DNA from 4 places in the Actinomadura graeca genome. Region 4 is predicted to be linked to each of the others. Evidence: riboswitches for the same ligand, from Rfam matches in the RefSeq annotation. Region 4 holds a riboswitch; each other region holds the start of a gene.
What was found. A riboswitch is a leader RNA that binds a small molecule or an ion and turns the genes downstream of it on or off. The one in region 4 is predicted to bind cyclic di-AMP.

Region 1 (5,084 bases), 1.0 Mb from region 4:
AGGCGGCCCGCGCGGAGCTGGAGCGCTCCGCCTCGGCGTCGGAGGAGGAGGCGGCCGAACGCCGCGTCGCCGCGCTGAAGGAGGAGCTGGCGGCCGCGCGGACGGCACGCGCCGGCGAGGTCGACAAGCTGCGGGCGGACCTGCGCGACACCAAGGCCGAGGTGGCCGAGCTGCGGCGCAAGCTTCACGAGGCGCGGACGCGGGCGCGCGCCGCGCAGGAGCGCGCCGAGGCGGTCGCCGCCGAGACCGGGCGCGAGCTGGCGGCCGCGCGGGAGTCGAGCGCCGCCGCCGACAAGGAGCTGCGCAAGCTGCGCGCCCGCGCCGCGCAGGCCGAGGCCGCGGCGGAGGCCGCAAGGCGCGCCGCGCGCGAGGGCCGCAACGTCGACGACGTCCGGCTCCGGATGCTGCTCGACACGCTCGCCGACGCGGCGCAGGGCATCCGCCGGGAGCTGGCGCTGCCGTCCACGATCGGGCGCCCGGCCGACACCGTCGGCGCGCTGGAGCCGGACCGGCTCGCGCACCGGGCGCTGCCGGGGCGGGCGCTGTCCGACAGCGACCCGCAGCTTCTTGAGCGGCTGCTGACGCTGCCGCAGGTGCACCTCGTCGTGGACGGCTACAACGTCACCAAGACGGGGTACGGGGAACTGCCGCTGTCCGACCAGCGCAACCGGCTCGTGTCGGGGCTCGGCGGGCTCGCCGCGCAGACCCGCGCCGAGGTGACGTGCGTGTTCGACGGCGCCGAGCTGGACGCGCCGGTGGCCATCGGGGCGCCGCGCGGGGTGCGGGTGCTGTTCAGCCGCCCGGGGCAGACCGCCGACGAGCTGATCGGGGACCTGGTGCGTGCCGAGCCGCCCGGCCGGGCGGTGGTGGTGGTCTCCGCCGACCGTGAGGTGGCGGACGCGGCGCGCCGGGCCGGCGCGCGCCCCGCACCGTCCACGCTGCTGCTCCGCCGGCTGGGCCGGTCCTGAGCTGGGCGGACGCGCCCCGACGATGCGTGATCTTGAAATCACGGAAAGTGGGCGTTCGATGGAGAAGTCAATCAAGATGTGACGTTTCGGTTGTGACGGGTGTTGCCCCTCGCTAGTGTCGTCCGCTGATGTCGTGGACGAGAGGGGCGAATTCGACCGTGGCCAGTGAACTCATCGGGGGCACAGCGCAATCGCGCGATCGGCGGGGTCTCCTCGCGGGTCGGAGCGCGACCCGCCGCATGGTGGCCGTCGCCTGCCTCGCGGCGACGACCTCCTTCGCGTTCCCCCCGGTGGTGGCGCACGCGGCGGCGCCCAAGCCCAGCGCGGGCGAGGTGCGCAAGAAGCTCACCAAGCTCAACGAGCAGGTCGACCAGAACGTCGAGAAGTTCAACAAGGTCAACGAGCAGCTCAAGATCGCCAAGAAGAAGCTCGACGCCGCCAAGCGGTCGAGCCGTGGCGAGGAGGCCGCCTTCGAGCAGCAGCGCTCCAAGATCGCGCAGATGGCGGCGACCGCCTACAAGAACGGCGACTCCACCGACGTGACCGGCTTCGTCGGCAGCAACGACCCGCAGTCCATCCTGGACCAGGCGGCGGTCTTCACGCACCTGTCCCAGGAGCGCGGCTCCCAGCTCACCCAGTTCCTCGCCACCGCCCAGCGGCTGCGCCGCGAGCAGGCGCAGGCCCAGAACGCCTACAACGAGGTGGCGGGCAAGGCCAAGGAGCTGCGGGACAAGAAGAAGGAGCTCGACAAGCAGGTCGAGCAGCAGAAGAAGCTGCTGCGCAAGCTCGGCGTGAGCACGCCGGGCGGCGGTGGCAGCGGCGGCGGTGGTGGCACCGGCGGCTCCTACAACGGCCCGGCCAGCGGCTCCGCCCGCAAGGCGCTCAACTTCGCCTACGCGCAGCTCGGCAAGGCGTACTCCTACGGCGCGGCGGGTCCGAACACCTTCGACTGCTCCGGCCTGACGATGACCGCCTGGGGCGCCGCGGGCGTCAGCATCACCCGCACCACCAACTCGCAGTACGCGGCCACGAAGCGCGTCGACAAGAGCGCCCTCCAGCCCGGCGACCTGGTGTTCTTCAGCGGCCTCGGGCACGTCGGCATGTACGTCGGCGGCGGCAAGATGATCCACGCCCCGCACACCGGCGATGTCGTCAAGATCAGCGACATCACTTCCGGCTACTACCTGTCCAACTACTACGGCGCCGGACGCCCCTGACGCTCCCCCGGAGCGCGTCACGCGCACCTCACCGACAACGGACCAGGCTTTGACCTGGTCCGTTGTTAATTTTGTAGGGGTTTGCCTTCTGATGGGGCTTTGGTACCTTGTCAGCACTCAAGGCGCCCTCCAGGCGCCCGAGTCCCGCGGTGCCCACCAGGCACCACGGCCCCGCGCGGCGCATCCAGCCGCCGCGCCCCGGCGGTGCGATCCACGTGCCGCCTCCCCCCGGCCGGCCCGGCCGACCGTGCGCACGCCGAAGCGTGCATGGCGCTGAGAGTGCGCCACGGCGGCCCACGAGGGCTCCGGCCACGGGCGGGTCCCCACGACGGGGATGCCGCCCTCACAACATCAACGCCGCTCCTTCGCACGCGGGACACAGGGTCCCGCGCCGGGCCCCATCGCGCCCTCAGGATCGCAGCGGCAACGCCGAGTCCGCCACGAGCGGAGCCGGGGACCCAATCGCCGGAGTCCGGGAACCGTCCCGGACGGGCAATCCGGCCCCCGGGGTGAATCGGCGACTCCCGCCGCCCGGCGGGAGCCCGCCGTAGGGCCACTTCCACGCCCGAACCCGTCAGCTAACCCGGTAGGCGTTTGGAAGAAGGAGAGATTTGTCAGGTAACCCTCATCGACACGCCCCGGCATGCCCGGACGCCGGGCGGCCAGTCCGCCGCCGCGTCCCGCACCCGGGCGTTCCACGACAGACCCAGCGGAACGTCGAGACCGACCCAGGCCGGACGGCACCGTCCGCCGGCGCCGTGCGGCGCGTGTAGCCGCCGGCATCGCGGGCGTGGCCGCCCGATGACCGTGCGGCCGCGCCCGCCCGCTCCGCGACGTCCGAGCCGGGAGCGCGACACCCCCTGACCCGTCCCCCAGCGGCGCCCGCCCGGGCGCCCGCACGCCCCCGGGGGCGCATCGCCCTGCCCTCGGGCCTCCCGGGCCGCCTCCGCGCCCGCCCCGTCGGCCGACCGGTGGGCGGCACGGAAGCCAAGGAGACCCCCGTGGCAGGCAAGCACCGCAGACCCCGCCGCACCGCGCCCGCCTGGCGCGCGACCAGCCCCATGATCATCGGCGCCGCCGTGCTCGGCACCGCCGCGGCGACCGCGCAGGCGTCGGTCCTGCCGTTCGGCCCGTCCGCCCCGGCCGCCGCGACCACGCACGCGGCCACCGGCGGGGGCACGAAGACGGCGTCCCTCACCAAGTCCGGACGCGGAGCCGCACGCGGGAAACCCGGCCGCGGAGCACCGCCGTCCACGTCCCGGAAGAAGGCGCGGCCCACCGCCGAGCAGGCCATCGGGCTCGCCCGCTCCCAGGTCGGGATCGCGGAGGACCGGGGCGGCGGGACCAAGTTCCAGCGGTGGTACATGGGCACCTCCCGCGCCGGGGAGACCGTCGGCCGCGACGGCGGCTCGATCGGCTTGTACGGCGACGCCAACTGGTGTGACATGTTCGTCTCCTGGGTCGGCGACCGGCTCGGCTTCAGCTACTCGATGGGCTGGGACGCCTGGACCGTCGCCCACGCCCGCTGGTTCCAGGACCAGGACCGCTGGGGCACCCGGCCGAGGCCCGGCGCCGTCGTCTTCTACGACTGGCGGGGCGGTGGCGCCGTCAGTGGCATCGACCACGTCGGCATGGTGATCCGAACGAACCGCGATGGAACGATCCAGACCGTCGAGGGCAACACCGGCGACGCCGTGAGGGTCAAGACCCGTGCCACGGACAAGGTCGTCGGCTACGGATATCCGGCCTACGCGTCATGACGGCCCGCCCCCACCGGCCCGCTGCATAGGATCGCGCGCATGGAGGACGGTTCCCGCGGGGTGGAACACGCCGCCTCGGACGGCGCTTCCGAGGCGGGCGCCCTCTCACGCCGCAGGCTCCTCGGCCTGGGCGCGGGAGGAGCCGCCCTGCTGGCGGCCGGGACCGCCGGACTGCTCCGCGCGCGCTCTGCCGGTCCCCCGGGGGCCTCTACCAGCGCGACCAGGGCGGCCGGGGCATTCCATCCGGACCTGGCCGGAACCATCCTCGCCAGCCGGGCCCGTGCCGTCGCGGACGGCGACCGCGCGGCGTTCCTGGCCACCGTCGCCTCCGCGCCCCCCGCGTTCCAGGAGGCACAGGCCCGCGTCTACGACAACCTCCGCAAGCTCCCCCTGGAGGGCTGGCGCGAGCGCCTCGTCCGCACGCAGCCCATCGACGGCGACTCGGGCGAGGCCGTCGTCCAGGTGGAGGTCCGCTACAAACTGCGGGACTTCGACCGCGACGAGGTGGCCCGCACCCGCTTCCTGTCCCTCGGCCCCCGCTCCGGCGGCTGGGTGATCGTCGGAGACGGCTCGGCGCACGGGCTCGACGGCGACTCCGACATCTGGGACGGCGGGCCCCTGACCGTCGTCCGCGGCCGGGCGGTCCTGGTCATCGGCGACGCCGCCGGGCTCGACGGCATCGCCGGGCGCCTGGACGCCGCGGTGCCCATCGTCACCGGGATCGTCGGCGGCGGCTGGGCGCGGCGCGCCGTCGCCCTCGTCCCCGCCGCCCCGCGCCTCGCCACCGCCCTCGCCGGGCAGGGGCCCGATCTCGGCGAGGTCGCGGCGCTCGCCACCGTCGTCCCCTCCGCCGGCGGCGGCCGCGGCGAGGACCGCGTCATCGTCTCCCCCGCCACCTTCGGCCGCCTCAACGCCCTCGGCCGGGACGTCGTCCTCACCCACGAGCTCACCCACGTCGCCACCGGAGGGGCCCGCGACCGCACCACCCCGCTGTGGCTGATCGAGGGCTTCGCGGACTACGTCGGCTACTCGCGGGCGAAGGTCGGCGTCCGCTCGGCCGCCCGGGAACTGGCCCGCGAGGTCGCCGCCGGGCGCGTGCCGCCCGCGCTGCCCGGCGCGGACGCGTTCGCCGGGACCTC
Region 2 (5,084 bases), 2.3 Mb from region 4:
GGCCGCGGCCGGCACGGGCGGCATGCACGTCGACCTCGACACCGTCCCGCTGCGCGACGAGACGCTCCGCCCTGAGGAGATCCTCATGAGCGAGTCGCAGGAGCGCATGATGGCGGTGGTCACGCCGGACAAGGTCGACCGCTTCATGGAGATCTGCGGCCGCTGGGAGATCCCGGCGACCGTCATCGGCTCGGTCACCGACACCGGCCGGCTGGTCATGACGTGGCGGGGCGAGACGATCGTCGACATCCCGCCGGTCACCGCCGCCGACGAGGGTCCGGTGTACGAGCGTCCGTACGAGCCGCCGCATGACCTCGGCGCGCTCCAGTCCGACACGCCGGGGCGGCTCACGCGCCCGTCCAACGGGGACGAGCTGCGCCGGACCGTCCTGTGGCTGGCCGGGTCGCCGAACCTCGCCAGCAAGACCTGGGTGACCTCGCAGTACGACAGGTATGTCCTGGGCAACACGGTGCTGGCCATGCCCGACAACGCGGGCGTCGTCCGCATCGACGACGAGTCGGGCCTGGGCATCGCCCTGTCCCTGGACGGGAACGGCCGCTACACACGCCTCGACCCGTACTCCGGGGCGCAGCTCGCCTTGTCGGAGGCGTACCGTAACGTCGCCGCGACGGGCGCGCGTCCCCTCGCCGTCACCAACTGCCTCAACTTCGGTTCACCGGAGGACCCGGGCGTCATGTGGCAGTTCGCCCGCGCCGTCGAGGGCCTGGCGGACGCCTGCCAGTACCTCGGGGTCCCGGTGACGGGCGGCAACGTCAGCTTCTACAACCAGACCGGCACCACGCCGATCAACCCGACGCCGGTCATCGGCGTCCTCGGCGTCCACGACGACGTGCGCCGCCGCGTGAACATGTCCCTGACCTCCGACGGCGCCACGATCGCGCTCCTCGGTGAGACGCGCGAGGAGTTCGGCGGCTCGGAATGGGCGCACGTGGTCTACGGCCACCTGGGCGGGCTTCCGCCGCTGGTCGACCTGCAGGCCGAGGCGGCGCTGGCGGGCGTCCTCGTCCAGGCGGTCCGGGAGGGGCTGGTCACGGCGGTGCACGACCTGTCGGACGGCGGTCTCTCGCAGACGCTCGTGGAGTCGTGCCTGCGCGGCGGTCTCGGCGCGCGGATCACCCTGCCCGGGGACCCGTTCGTCTCGCTGTTCAGCGAGTCGGTCGCGCGGGCGATGGTGGCGGTGCGGGCGGGCGCCGAGGCGCGCCTGGCGGCGCTGTGCGAGGCGGCGGGCGTCCCGGTCTCCCAGATCGGCGTCGCGGGCGGCGACTCGCTCAGCGTGACGGGCCGGGGCCCGGAGGGCGAGCAGCAGGAGCTCTTCGCGATCCCACTGGCGGAACTCCGCGAGGCGCACGAGCGGATGCTTCCGAGCTACGCCAGCTGACCGAAAAGCACCCGACCCGGGCGAACACCGCCCGGGTCACTGCGCTGTGCCGTCAAGGCCCGCAAGCCCGTCAAGGCCCGCAAGCCCGTCACAAGCCCGCAAGCCCGTCACAAGCCCCTGGCCCGTCCGAAAGCGGGCGGGTCAGAACACCGAGACGTGCACGTGGTCGTAGTGGTTGGCGGTCACGCCGCCGCGGTTCTCCATGCTGCGCCAGCCGGGACTGCGCAGGTCGTAGATGCGCTGCCGCCAGATGATGTACTTGATGCCGAGGGCGCTGGCGTGCGCGATGGCGTAGGCGGCGGTGCGGTCGCCGAGGGACTGGGCGCTGCCCGTGGCCATCTGGCCGCCGGTCGTGACCATGAAGTCGCAGGCGTGGCCGGTGCCGTGGTCCTGCGGGTCCCCGGTGCTGCGGACGCAGCCGATCGTCGGGAACGGCCCCATCTCCAGGTCGAGGGTGTTCTTGACCTTCAGCATGCGGGGGGTCACGCCGCCCATCCCGACGCTCGGGGACTCGGGCTTGTACTTCTTGACCAGGGCCCTGATGCGGTTCTTCTCCGCGAGCAGGTCCTTGATCTCCTTCTGCAGCGCGGAGATCTTCTGCTGGGCCTGCCTGCGGGCCTGGTCCTGCTGGGAGACCAGCGACTGGATCTGCTCGACCTTCGCCGCCTTGTTCTGCGCGAGGTGGCTGACCAGGGTGACGTTGCTCAGCAGCTCCGACGGGTTGTCGCTCGCCATGATCGACACCGTGGGGTCCTGGCCGTTCATCATGTACTGGGACGCGGCCATCTGCGCGACGAGACCGCGGGCCTCGTTGAGGTCGCTCTGCAGGACCCTGGACTTGTCCAGCGCCTGCTTCGCCGCGTACTGGGCGTCCTTCAGCTTGGCGAGGTCACCGCCGTACGCCTTGTCGAGCTTCTCGATCTGGGCGTTGAGCTTGCTGAACTTGCTGCTGTCTCCCGGGTCCGCGGCGAGGGCGTTCGCGGACGCGAGGGCCGCGAAGGGGGCCGCGGACGCGGACGGGACCGCCCCGCCGGCCAGCGGCACGGCCGCCACGGCGGCCGTGAGGGCCATGGCGGCGCGCCGGAGGGTGGAGGTGGGGGTCTCCACGTCTTCTCCTCTCCTCGTTGGCCTACCGGGTTAGCTGACGGGTTCGGGCTGGAGTGCGCCCTATCACCGACCTTCCGGTCCGCGAATTCACCCCGGCCGGGTCGTCCCGGCTGGTGGGTCCCCGGTTCCCGGGCTCGCGCCGCGGGATTCGGCCCGTCCGTCCGGCGCGTCCGGTGCGGCCGGACGTGGTCGCCGGGCGGGCTGTGAATCGAACATCGATCGGGACCGTCCGTTGCCTCGCCAAGATTAGACCCCAGCGGCGCGTAGGGCGGGCCCGAAGCCCGGAAAGCCCGGCCCCCTTGCTGGGAGCCGGGCCATCCTATGTGACACGAATCACAACTTGCCCTTGTAGAGCAACCTGTTCGCCTGCCCGCGCAGGCGTCCGAGGGCGTTCTTGGTGGAGTTGTCGTTCAGCCACTTCTGAACCGTCGGGAAGGTGGCCCCGCGGTGGGTGGTCAGGTAGAGCGCCGCGACACCGCTCACGTAGGGCGTGGCCATCGACGTCCCGTTGAGGGTCTTGGTCCCGCCTCCGGGCCAGGTGGAGACGACGCCGTACCCGGGTGCGCTGATGTCCACGCACTTGCCCCAGTTGGAGAAGTCGGCGCGGTTGTCGTAGACGGTCGTCGCGCCGACCGTCATGACCCAGCCGGCGCTGGCGGGCGAGACGCGGCAGGCGTCGATGTTGTCGTTGCCGGCGGCGACGGACACGAACACGCCCGACTTGGACAGGTTCGTGACCGCGGTGTTCAGCGCCGCGGACTTCGGCCCGCCGACCGACATGTTCGCGACGGCGGGCTTCGCGGCGTGGGTGCGCAGCCACTGCGCCGCGGCGACGAGGTTGGACATCGCGCCGCTGCCGTCGCAGCCGAGGACGCGCAGCGCCCGCAGCTTGACGTTCTTGGCGACACCGTAGGTCTTGGCCCCGATGATGCCCGCGACGTGCGTCCCGTGCCCGTTGCAGTCGTTGCCGTCCGGGTACTCGCTCGCCTTCCACGCGATGGCCGCGCGTCCGCCGAACTCCTTGTGCCCGACGGAGAGGCCGGTGTCGATGACGTACGCCGTCACACCTGTGCCGGTGGCGCTGTAGGAGTAGGTCTTCGACAGCTTCCGGCCGCGCTGGTCGATGCGGTCCAGGCCCCACGGCAGCGGTGCGCGCTGGGTGGTCGCGACCTTCACGACCTGGTCCTGCTCGATCGCGGCGACGCGCCTGTCACGGCGCAGCTTGTCGAGCTGGCCGCCGGTGAGCCGCGCGGCGAACCCGTTCAGGACGCCGTCGAACCGCTGGACGCCGGCCGCGCTCACGTTCTTCGCGGCGGCGTCGGTGGACGCGCCGTCCTTCAGCGTGACGATGTACCGGCCGGGCAGCGGGGTGCCCTCGGCCGCCGTCACCTGGACGGGCGCCGGGGACGGGTCGGCGGCGAGGACCGGGAACGCCGCCGCGCCGCCCACGCATGTCGCGACCGCGCCGGCCAGCAGGAGCCTTCGGTGGACAGCCCGCAAGGCGTCTCCTTCTGTCGAGGGGACCCGCGCAAGGCGGTGCCCCCGTCGGGGGGATGGGGGGTGCGGGGGAGGCCGAGACATCGACCGAAGGGAACCTTAGCGGATGTGTACAGAAATAGACGGCTAAATTGGTCACCGATATCGGCCATGGCACCCGATTGTGATCTCCGGAAGTCCACTGAACCGTTACTGATTCGTCATTTTCGGAGTCGGCGCACCACCACCGGACCTCGACCTTCGGCCCCGTCCACCGACCGACGGAGTTGCGTTTCACAGTCGTCCTGCGGCCGGGACCGGTCGCGGCTACCGAAGCCGTTGAACCATGACCGGGACGATGCTTCTCGCTGGCCGACACGACACACCCAGGGCGCGGTTCTCCGAAGCCCGACCGCCACCCCCACAACCCGCCCGCGACACGCCTCCGTACGCCGCGCACACACCCTGCACGCCCCCCGTCCGCGACGCGCCGACGCCCACTCCTCGCACCCACCACACACCCCCGCCTGCGACGCGCACCGACTCCGCACACACGCGGCCGCCACTCACGGCCACCCCCGCAAGCGTTTCCGCACACCGCACGCATCCGCCCAACACACCCATCCGTCAGCAACGCGCGCCCGTTCCCACACGCTCGCGTTAGCGACGCGCGTCCGTCCCATGCACGTGCGCCTGCCAGCCGCATCCGGCCCCATGAGCACCTCTGAGTGCTGCGTGCCTGCCCCGTGCGCGCCTCTGTCCAGCACCCGAGTCCGACTGACACGCGCTCCATCCGCGAGAGGCACCCTCCCTGCACGGCGCATGTCGCATCCCTTAAGCACCCCGTGCGCTGCGCGCATCCGTTCCGAGGGCACACGCGGCCCGCCACGCGCATCCGCTTGCGACGCGCGCCCGCATTCCACAAGCCTCCGTCTGTGACGCGCATCCGTCTGCTACACGCCTGTCTGTGACGCCCCGCGCGCTGCGACCCCTACCCGCATCCGGCTCCGTAAGCGCCTCTATGTGCTGCGCGCATCCGTCCGGCAGACGCATCCACCTGCGCCGCGCGTGCGTGCCCCCGTCCGTCACGCGCATCCGTCAC
Region 3 (5,084 bases), 2.0 Mb from region 4:
ACATCACCCGGCGGCGTGGGGTGGAGCGGGCGCTGGCCGAGACCCGCCGTCAGATGCTGGAGCAGCGGGCGAAGACGGCGCAGGAGCGGCGGGTGGCGGTGACGCTGCGGCGTGCCATCCTGCCGGACGAGCACGAGCTGGAGGACCTGCCGGGCCTGCGGGTCGCCCTGCGCAGCCTGGCCGCCGAGAGCACCGCCCGCATCGGCGGGGACTGGTTCGCGACCCGCGCGATGCTGGACGGGCGGGCGCTGTTCGCGATCGGGGACGCCGCCGGGCACGGGCTGCCGGCGGCCGCGGCGATGGCCCGCACCCGCAACGGCCTGCTCGGGCTCGCCTCCACCGGGCAGCCGCCCGGGAAGCTGGTGGGCTGGCTGAACGAGCTGGTCGGCCATATCCAGCCGCCCGCGACGGGAACCGCGGTCGTCGCCCGCTTCGAGCCCCGGCGCCGCGTCCTGGAGTGGACGTGCGCGGGCCATCCGCCGCCGATCCTGGTGCGGGACGGGCGGGCGGCGCCGATGGAGGTGGCGCCGGACCCGATGCTCGGCGCGGTCCCGGGATGGGAGTACGCCACGGTCAAGACCCGGCTGAAGTCGGGCGACCTGGTCTTCCTCTACACCGACGGCCTGGTGGAGCGCAGGGACGCCGACCTGGACGAGCGGATCGGGCGGCTCACGAAGATCCTGCAGGAGTGCTCCTCGGGCCCCGACCTGGTCCTGAACGAGGTGCTCGCGCGGATGGAACACGACCGGGCGGCCGACGACACGACGCTCTTCGCGATCAGCGTGGAGTGAGGCAGGTCACAGCCCTGCCCGGCCGGTGACCCCGCGTGATGCAGGACACGCCGACGCACGGGCGGCCGGCCGATGCCGGGAGCCCGCCACGCGCCGGACTTTCTTTACCCGGCCGTTGCGCAGCCTCGTCAAGGTAAAATCCGAGACCCGCGCTGTGCGGGGAAAACCCGGTGCCATAAGGGCTTTCGCCTGGTCGGACGTCCCTTCCGCGCCGACCTGCGGAAAGATCGGGAAGACCCTGCCGGGTGGCGGCGTTGGGAGTCTCTTGGAAGGCTCTTGAGCAGGCAAGACAGTGCTTTGTGCCTGGTTTGCTTTTCTTGGGATGGTTGGTACCTTCTACCCAATCACCAACGCGTTCCATGCGTTGTGTCCGGTCGCGCCGAGCGCGGCCGCAGGTCGCGGAGCGATGACGCACGCGACGCGCGCCAGGACGATGCGCGCCAGTCAAGATCAGTCGCAGAGATACATCCGACAACGGCATCGCACGGCGCGATGCCAGGCCGAGTCCGTGCCGGTCGTCACGACCGGACGGAGCCGGGGACCCAGGTTCCAGGGGTGAATCGGGGCGCTCTCAGAGCGCGCCGTAGGGCTGCTTCCATGCCCGAATCCGTCAGCTAACCCGGTAGGCGCCATGGAAGACAAGGAGATTCCCCGCATGACCGGTCGTTTCAATCGACTGTCCCTGACCAGCCTCAGCCCCGAGGACCGGGCCGTCGGCGTCGCCGTCGGCGCCGTGCTCGCCGGCGCCGTCGGGCTGGCGGTGTTCAACCCCCTCTCCGGTGACCGCGCGACCGCCGAGACCCCGGCCCGCGCCGCGGCCGCCGCGCACGTTTCGGGCAAGTCCGCGAAGGCCGCCGGCCTCTCGGCCGCCGAGGCCCGCCGGGAGGGCTTCAAGGTGGCCCCCCACCGCGTCAAGCCGTCCGAAGTGATCAAGATGGCGGAGTCGCAGGTCGGCATCCGCGAGGGCAAGAACGGTCGGACCAAGTACCACAAGTGGTACATGTCGACCCCGCACGCGGCCGAGACCGCCCGGCGCGACGGCGGCGCCGTCGCCGACTACGACGGCGCCCAGTGGTGCAACATGTTCGTCTCCTGGGTCGGCGCGCAGGTCGGCGCCAAGGACATGGGCTGGGACGCCTACACCGTCCAGCACGCCACCTGGTTCAAGAAGGAGGACCGCTGGGGCACCAAGGCCCGGCCCGGCGCGGTCGTGTTCTTCGACTGGAAGGACGGCCGTTCCGGCGGGATCGGCGGCATCCAGCACGTCGGCCTCGTCGTCAAGGACAACGGCGACGGCACGATCGACACCGTCGAGGGCAACACCGGCAACGCCGTCAAGCGGAAGGTCCGCAAGACCTCCCAGGTCGTCGGCTACGGCTACCCCGACTACCGGGGCTGACCCGCTCCCGCCGCAGGGCGCCCCTCCCCCGAGGCGCCCGCGTCCCCCACGGAAGGCGCCCGGTCCCCCGCCGGGCGCCTTCCGGCTGTCCGCCCCGAGCCTCCAGGTGTTTCCTCCATGTCGGGTAATGCCAATCAATGAGGCCCTTTGACTGATCTTGGACGTCTGCGCGGCGTTCCGGGAAACACACTCTCTGACGTATCCGCCCGGTTACGGGGGAGTCGGGGAGGGGAGGGCCATGCGGGCGCGCCCGGAGGCCAGCGTGGTGGTGATCGCCTACAACGACGAGCGGCGGCTGCCCCGCGCGGTCGCCTCGGTGCTGGCGCAGTCGCTGGGCGGCGTCGAGACGGTGATCGTCGACGACGCGAGCACCGACGGGACCGCGCGGGCGGCCGACCGGCTGGCCGCCGCGCACCCGGGACGGGTCCGCGCCGTCCACCTGCCGTCCAACTCGGGGGGCTGCGGCCGTCCCCGCAACACCGGGATCGAGCGGTCGAGCGGCCGCTACGTGATGTTCCTCGACAGCGACGACCTGCTGGACCGGCACGCCTGCCTCAACCTCGTCTCGGCCGCGGAGGAGACCGGCGCCGACCTGGTCTCGGGCCTGTGCGAGCGGATCTTCCTGGACGTGCCCGAGGGGCGGAAGGACCGCGTCCGCCCCTGGTATCCGTGGCTCTACAGGCATAGCGCGGTGCACCGGTCGCTGAGCGAGCGGCCCAACCTCCTCTACGACACGCTGTCGACCAACAAGGCGTACCGCCGGGCCTTCCTGGAGGACAACGGGCTGCGGTTCGCCGAGCGGCTCCACTACGAGGACCTGCTGTTCACGGCGGAGGCGTACCTCGCGGCGGGGCGGACGGCGCTGATCCCCCACCGGGTCTACCACTGGCTGGTCAAGGAGCGGGAGGTCCCGCCGTCGATCTCCAGCCGGCGGGCCGAGGTCGCCAATTTCGCCGACCGGCTGGAGGTCCACCGGCGCATCGACATGCTGTTCGCGCTGCGCGGCGCCCACGATCTGAGACGGGCGAAGGACGTCAAGTTCGTCAACCACGACCTGGTCCTCTGCCTGCGCGAGCTGCGCGGCCGCGACCCCGGCCACCGGGCCCGGCTCCTGGACTCGGCCGCCCGCTACCTCGCGGAGCTGGATCCGAGGGCCTTCGAGACGGCCCACCCGATGGCGGCCATCGCCGCGTACCTGACCCGCGAGGGCGACCACGCCGGGGCGCTGGCGGCGGCCGAGTACGGCCGGGCCGCACGTCCTGAGCTGCGCGTCCATCTGGAGGAGCAGCGGGACGGGCGGGTCCTCTGGGGCGGCGCCCCGTCCCCGGACGGCGCCGCGCCCTCGCACGGGGTGGCCGCCTGGACGGCAAGGGCGGCGGGCCGCCGGATCCTGGACGTGACCGACTTCGGCTTCCACGAGCGGCCCCTCCGGGAACTGCGCCCGGCGAACACGGTCACGGGACTGGAGATGCGCGGCGACAAGGCGCACATGTCCGGCTACGTGCTCAACCCGTTGGAGCGGATACGTCCGGACTCCCGCCTCGCGGCCACGCTGGAGTTCCGCGACCGGCGCCGTCCGTCGCGCCGTCGGCGGACCCGGGCCCGGATCGAGCACCGCGGAGGGCGGCTGGACTGGCGGGCCGACTTCGACCCGCGCCGCGTCCACCCGGTCGGCTTCGTCGATCCCGTCTGGGACGTCCTGCTCCGAGTGCGGGTGGACGGCGAGGAGCTGGTCACCCGGCCCGGCGACGGCGCGGGATCACCTCCGCTCGACGGGGTCGCCCTTCCGGTACGGCCCCGGCTGACGCGGCTCGCGGCCGGCCGTCTCCGCTCGTACGTCACCGGGGGCGGCCACCTGGCCTTCACCCTCGACCCGGGCGGCGCTCCGGCCCGGCTTGCCGGGGCGGCCGTGCACCGGGCCGCGACGACGCGCGCCGCGCGGCGGGCCTGGCGCGAGGTCCGGCGGCTGAAGTCGTCGGCACGCGGGCTGCTGACGTCCCGCGCGACCAAGACGGCCGTGTTCAACCGGGTGCTGAGCCGGTTGCCCGTCCGCGCCGGGCTCGTGGTCTTCGAGAGCCACCTCGGCGCCCGGTACGCCGGCAACCCCAAGTACATCTACCGGGAGCTGCGCCGCTCGGGCCGGCCCGTCCGGGCGGTGTGGTCGTACGCGGCGTCCGCGAAGGGGTTCCCGCAGGACGCGACCCTGGTCAGGCGGGGATCCTGGGCCTACCACCTGGCGCTCGCGCGGGCCCGGTTCTGGGTCGACGACCAGGGATATCCGGACGGCCTCCGCAAACGGCCGGAGACCACCTACATCCAGACCTGGCACGGCTCGGCGTACAAGCCGATGGGGACGGACAAGCCGAGCGTGAAGAGCGGCCCGAGGTCCGAGCGGGCCCGGCTGCGGCGCATGGCAGAGCGGTTCGACTGCTTCCTCGTGCGGTCCGGGCACGACGCCGGCACCCTGGCCAGGGGCCTCGGCGTCCGCGCCGAGCTGCTCGCGTCCGGCTACCCGCGCAACGACCCGCTCGTCACCGGCGTGGACGGCGATCCGGAGCTGGCCGCCGAGATCGCCGCGCTCCGCGGCTCGCTCGGCCTCGGCGACGGCCGCCGCGCCGTGCTGTACGCGCCGACGTTCCGCACCGGCCCCGGCGGGCGCCCGGTCCGCCGGCTGGATCCCCCCGTCGACCCCGCGGTGTTCGCCCGCGAGCTGGGCGGCGAGCTGGTACTGCTCGTCCGGCCCCACTATCTGTGCGAGGCCGCGCTCCCGCCCTCCGCGCACGACGTGATGCGCGACGCCGGCGCCGTCCCCGACGTGACACCGCTGCTGCTGCTCGCGGACGCGCTGGTCACCGACCACTCCTCGATCATGTTCGACTTCGCGCTGCTCGACC
Region 4 (5,084 bases):
GCCGCCGCGCCCTGTGGTTCGGCGCGTACGTCCGCGGCTCGCGCCCCGACGACCAGCTCCGCGACCTCCTGGAGCGGTTCGCGCCCGCCCTGGCGCCCTGGACGCGCTGCACCGCCTGCAATGGCCCCCTCGTCCAGGTGGACAAACGCGACATCGAGCGGGACCTGGAGGCGGGCACCCGCCGCAGCTACGACGTCTACGGCCGGTGCGCCGAGTGCGGGCGGGTCTACTGGCGCGGCGCGCACGGCGGCCACCTGGAGGCGATCGTCCGGGACGCGACACGCGTCGTGAACGGAACCGGCCCGGCCCGCGCCACCGTCTCAGAGTGAACGTTGCGGAAGGAAACCCAAGGAGCTGGTGACGATCGACCTCGTCGTGGTGGGTGCCGCGATCATTTCGGACGGACGGCTGCTCAGCGCCCAGCGCGCGGAGCCGCCGCACATGGCCGGCGGATGGGAGCTGCCCGGCGGCAAGGTGGACCCGGGCGAGTCGGACGAGGACGCCCTCGTCCGCGAGTGCCACGAGGAACTCGCCATCAAGGTCCGCCTGGGCCGCCGCATCGGCGGCGACTGGCGCCTGAGCGAACGCAGTCTCCTCAGGGTGTGGACGGCCGAGATAATCCAGGGCAAGCCACGCGCCCTGGAGCACCTCGAACTACGCTGGCTCACCCCCGCCGAGCTCTACGACGTCGACTGGCTCCCCGGGGACCGTCCCGTCATAGAAGAACTGGCCCACTCCCATCCCTGGCACCCCTGACCCGACCCAGGCGGCCGGGATCAACCGATGCGGTTGGCGCCGGCGAAGTCGGAGCGGTCGGAGAGGTTGGAGATCTTCACCACATCGCCGGTCTGCGGGGCGTGCAGGAACTTGCCTCCGCCCAGGTAGATGCCCATGTGGTGGACGCTGCTGCCGAAGTACACCAGGTCGCCGGAGCGCAGGGAGCCGCGGGAGACGCGGTGGCCGAGGGCGAGCAGGTCGCCGGTGTAATGGGGGAGGCCCGGCTTGCCGACCTGGGCGTATGCCCAGACGACGAGGCCGGAACAGTCGAAGGTGCCGGGCCCGGCGGCGGCCCACACGTAGGGGGAGCCGAGCTTGGTGAGCGCCTTGCGGGCCATCTTGGCGGGGAGGCCGGAACCCTTGATCGTCGCCGAAAGGCCGGTGCGGGGGTCCTTGATGTGGGTGGTGGTCAGTTTGTCGAGCCGTTTGGTGACTTCCGTCACCTTGGCCTTGGCGGCGCGGCGGGCGGCCTCGGCCTGGGCGGCGGCCTGGCGGACCTGCGCGGTCTTGGCCTCGGCGGCGCGTCTTGCCTGGTAGGCCTGGTCGATCTGCTTGCGCAGGGCCGCGACGGCCGTGGCCTGATTCTGGGCAAGGTAGGCCCGGTCGGACAGGCCGTCGGTGGAGCCGCCCGTCCCGAAGATCGCGTCGGGCCCGCCGCTCATGTAGTTCGCTGCGGCCAGCCGTCCGAGGCGCTCGCGGGCGGGGGCGGCCTGGGCCTCCAGGGCGGCGGCGGCCTCTGCGGCGGCCTGCTCGTCCTTGCGGGCCCTGCCCAGGTCGACGCGGGTCTTGTTGTACTTCTCGGTGAGCTTCTCGGCCTCGACGTTGAGTTCGCCGAGGCTCTTGCGGAGGCCGCTCTCCGAGGTCGGCAGCGGGTCCGGGGACGGCGCCCCGAACGGCTGCGCCGCGTGCGCGGCGATCGGCGCGGTGGCGCCGAGGGCGATCAGGATGACGGTGGCCGCGGTGGCGGCGGGCGCGCGGCGGCGCCGCCGGTGGGAATCCGGTGCCAAGCCGGTGTTCTCCTCTCCCTGCGCGCCTACCGGGTTAGCTGACGGGTTCGGGCCAGGAGGCGCCCTACGACGTGCGTCGATTCACCCCAGGGATGGTGGGTCCCCGGTTCTCCGCGGTGGGAGACTCGGCGCTCCGGCCGCAGACCCCGGGGGGCGGGGCCTCCAGACGACCGGATCTTGAGGGAGAGTACAAAGGATGGGCAAAGTTGGCCAATCCGAAAACCGTGTGACGGGCGGTACGTCCTACTCGGGCGGGGTCGGGCGCCCGGCCAAGTAGAATGGGGCCTGCCGCGCGTCTGCGGCGACTCCTGAACTCTCACGCAAGGCGAGCCCGCATGCCCATCTCCACGCGAGACGACCTCCGGAACGTCGCGATCGTCGCCCATGTCGACCACGGCAAGACGACGCTGGTCGACGCCATGCTCTGGCAGTCCGGTGCCTTCCGCGAGAACCAGGACGTCGACGACCGCGTCATGGACTCCAACGACCTGGAGCGCGAGAAGGGCATCACCATTCTCGCGAAGAACACCGCCGTCCGGCACAACGGCCTGACGATCAACATCATCGACACCCCCGGCCACGCCGACTTCGGCGGTGAGGTCGAGCGCGGGCTGTCGATGGTGGACGGCGTCGTGCTGCTCGTGGACGCCAGCGAAGGTCCGCTGCCGCAGACCCGGTTCGTCCTGCGCAAGGCCCTCGCCGCGCGGCTGCCGGTGATCCTCGTGGTCAACAAGACCGACCGTCCCGACGCCCGCATCGACGAGGTCGTGGACGAGACGTACGAGCTGTTCATGGACCTCGACGCCGGTGAGGACCAGATCGACTTCCCGATCGTGTACGCCTCCGGCCGCGCCGGGCGGGCCTCGCTGAACAAGCCCGCCGACGGGCAGATGCCCGACAGCGAGGATCTGGAGCCCCTCTTCGGCGTCATCACCGAGACGATCCCGGCGCCGGCCTACGACCCGGACGCGCCGCTCCAGGCGCACGTCACGAACCTGGACGCCTCCAGCTACCTCGGCCGGATCGCGCTGTGCCGCGTGCACGCCGGGACGATCAAGAAGGGCCAGCAGGTCGCCTGGTGCCGGCACGACGGCAGCGTCGAGAAGGTGAAGATCACCGAGCTGCTGATGACGGAGGCGCTCACCCGCAGGCCCGCCGACGAGGCCGGGCCCGGGGACATCATCGCGATCGCCGGCATCCCCGAGATCATGATCGGCGACACGATCGCCGACCCGGACGACCCGCGCCCGCTGCCGCTGATCACCGTGGACGAGCCCGCGATCTCGATGACGATCGGCACCAACACCGGGCCGATGGCGGGCCGCGAGAAGGGCACGAAGGTCACCGCCCGGATGGTCAAGGACCGGATCGACCGGGAGCTGGTCGGCAACGTGTCGATCCGCGTCCTGCCGACCGAGCGCCCGGACGCCTGGGAGGTACAGGGCCGCGGCGAGCTCGCCCTGGCGATCCTCGTCGAGAACATGCGCCGCGAGGGCTACGAGCTGACCGTCGGCAAGCCGCAGGTCGTCACCCGGGAGATCGACGGGAAGAAGCACGAGCCGGTCGAGCGGCTCACCGTCGACATCCCCGAGGAGCACCTGGGCGCGGTCACGCAGCTCCTGGCCGTCCGCAAGGGCCGCATGGAGCACATGACCAACCACGGCACCGGCTGGATCCGGATGGAGTTCCTCGTCCCGGCGCGGGGCCTGATCGGGTTCCGCACCGAGTTCATGACCGAGACGCGCGGCACCGGCATGGCCCACCACGTCTTCGAGGACTACGAGCCCTGGTTCGGCGAGCTGCGCACCCGCCCGTCGGGGTCCCTCGTCGCCGACCGCGCGGGCGCCGCCACCGCCTACGCGATCACGAACCTGCAGGAGCGCGGAACGTTCTTCGTCGGGCCGACCACCGAGGTGTACGAGGGCATGATCGTCGGGGAGAACTCCCGCTCCGACGACATGGACGTCAACATCACCAAGGAGAAGAAGCTGACGAACATGCGGTCCTCGACCGGCGACGAGCTGGAGCGGCTCACCCCGCCGCGGCTGCTGTCGCTGGAGGAGGCCCTGGAGTTCTGCCGTGAGGACGAGTGCGTCGAGGTCACCCCGGCCGCCGTCCGCATCCGCAAGGTCGTCCTGGACGCCAAGGAGCGCGAGCGCACCCGCGCCCGCACCAAGCGCGCCGGCTGACCCGCGGATTAGCCGGGTTCGGGGCGGGCACCACAGAAGACCGAGTCCGGCAGAAGCCAGACGAGCGTTCCGGCGGACCGAGCGCTGCGGCCGACCGCGGCGGCCGAGCCTTCCCGGCCGACCGAGCGCTAGAGGGAGCGGGGGCCGCCCGCACAGGCGGCCCCCGCTTCTCGCCCGCGATTTATGGACGGGCCGAAAACGGCGGCGGTCCGGGGAGATCCCCGGGCCGCCGCCGTCATCGTTCGCTTCGTGCTCCGCTCCGCGTCAGCTGAGCTGGACGGTCCCCGTCACGTCCGCGGCGAGGCGGAGCTGGTCGCCGTCGCGGAGGGGCGCCTCCACGCCGCGGGGGAGTCGCTCGCCGTTGACGAACGTCCCGTTGGTGGAGCCCTCGTCACGGACCCAGGCGGTGCCGGACGGGTCGAGCCAGAGCGTCGAGTGGCGCCGCGACACGTTGTCGTACTGCGTGAACGTGGCCGCCACCGGCGACTGGCCCGCGTCGCGGCCCAGCACGAGGTGCTGTCCCACCGAGATCTTCAGCTCGCCCGTGGGGAACTGGATCCGCAGGACCGGCGTGCCCTTCTGCGGCAGCGCGCGCAGGCACGAGTCGCACTGCGCGGCGCCCGGGTTGGTCAGGACCGCCTCGCAGTACGGGCACATGAACGCGGTGCTGTCGCTCGGCGGCTGTGACCGGGACGGGCTGTGGTCCGGCGGCAGCAGCGTCGCCTCACGGCCGTGCGGCGGAGGTATCACCGGGCGGTTCTCGTGCTGGTGGGCCGGCGGCGCGCCGAAGTCGTGGTCGCCTGGACCGGGCTGGGGGGCGCCGTACTGGTTCTGCTGCTGGTATTGGTCCTGCTGAGGGGGCGCGCCCCACGGGTCGGGCTGCTGCTGTTGCGGCTGCGGCGCGGCGGCCCAGGGATCGGGGGACTGCTGCTGGTGCTGCGCGGGCGGCTGACCGCCGTGCTGGCCCTGCTGCTGTCCGTAGTCGGGCTGCCCGTAGTCCTGAGGGCCCTGCTGCTGAGGCGGGCCGGAGGGCTGCTGCGACTGCTGGGGCATGGGGGCGCCCCACGGGTCGGGCTGCTGTTGCTGCTGCGGCGCACCCCACGGGTCCTGC

Region 1: linked by a shared signal. The riboswitch ahead of AGRA3207_RS33810 (CHAP domain-containing protein) and the one ahead of AGRA3207_RS29110 (C40 family peptidase) in region 4 are both predicted to bind cyclic di-AMP.
Region 2: linked by a shared signal. The riboswitch ahead of AGRA3207_RS19025 (coiled-coil domain-containing protein) and the one ahead of AGRA3207_RS29110 (C40 family peptidase) in region 4 are both predicted to bind cyclic di-AMP.
Region 3: linked by a shared signal. The riboswitch ahead of AGRA3207_RS38020 (CHAP domain-containing protein) and the one ahead of AGRA3207_RS29110 (C40 family peptidase) in region 4 are both predicted to bind cyclic di-AMP.

What each region holds. Positions count from the first base shown of each region.
Region 1 is NZ_CP059572.1:7,596,654-7,601,737, reverse strand. It holds gene AGRA3207_RS33820 (NYN domain-containing protein) at 1-968, shown strand, start outside; gene AGRA3207_RS33815 (C40 family peptidase) at 1,208-2,185, shown strand; cyclic di-AMP (ydaO/yuaA leader) riboswitch at 2,603-2,793, shown strand; gene AGRA3207_RS33810 (CHAP domain-containing protein) at 3,187-3,945, shown strand; gene AGRA3207_RS33805 (basic secretory family protein) at 3,985-5,084, shown strand, end outside.
Region 2 is NZ_CP059572.1:4,321,576-4,326,659, reverse strand. It holds gene purL (phosphoribosylformylglycinamidine synthase subunit PurL) at 1-1,399, shown strand, start outside; gene AGRA3207_RS19025 (coiled-coil domain-containing protein) at 1,541-2,506, opposite strand; cyclic di-AMP (ydaO/yuaA leader) riboswitch at 2,510-2,670, opposite strand; gene AGRA3207_RS19020 (S8 family peptidase) at 2,840-4,006, opposite strand.
Region 3 is NZ_CP059572.1:8,552,519-8,557,602, forward strand. It holds gene AGRA3207_RS38015 (SpoIIE family protein phosphatase) at 1-791, shown strand, start outside; cyclic di-AMP (ydaO/yuaA leader) riboswitch at 1,280-1,435, shown strand; gene AGRA3207_RS38020 (CHAP domain-containing protein) at 1,447-2,190, shown strand; gene AGRA3207_RS38025 (bifunctional glycosyltransferase/CDP-glycerol:glycerophosphate glycerophosphotransferase) at 2,429-5,084, shown strand, end outside.
Region 4 is NZ_CP059572.1:6,574,956-6,580,039, forward strand. It holds gene AGRA3207_RS29100 (Mut7-C RNAse domain-containing protein) at 1-329, shown strand, start outside; gene AGRA3207_RS29105 ((deoxy)nucleoside triphosphate pyrophosphohydrolase) at 364-756, shown strand; gene AGRA3207_RS29110 (C40 family peptidase) at 777-1,784, opposite strand; cyclic di-AMP (ydaO/yuaA leader) riboswitch at 1,792-1,925, opposite strand; gene typA (translational GTPase TypA) at 2,120-3,973, shown strand; gene AGRA3207_RS29120 (FHA domain-containing protein) at 4,238-5,084, opposite strand, start outside.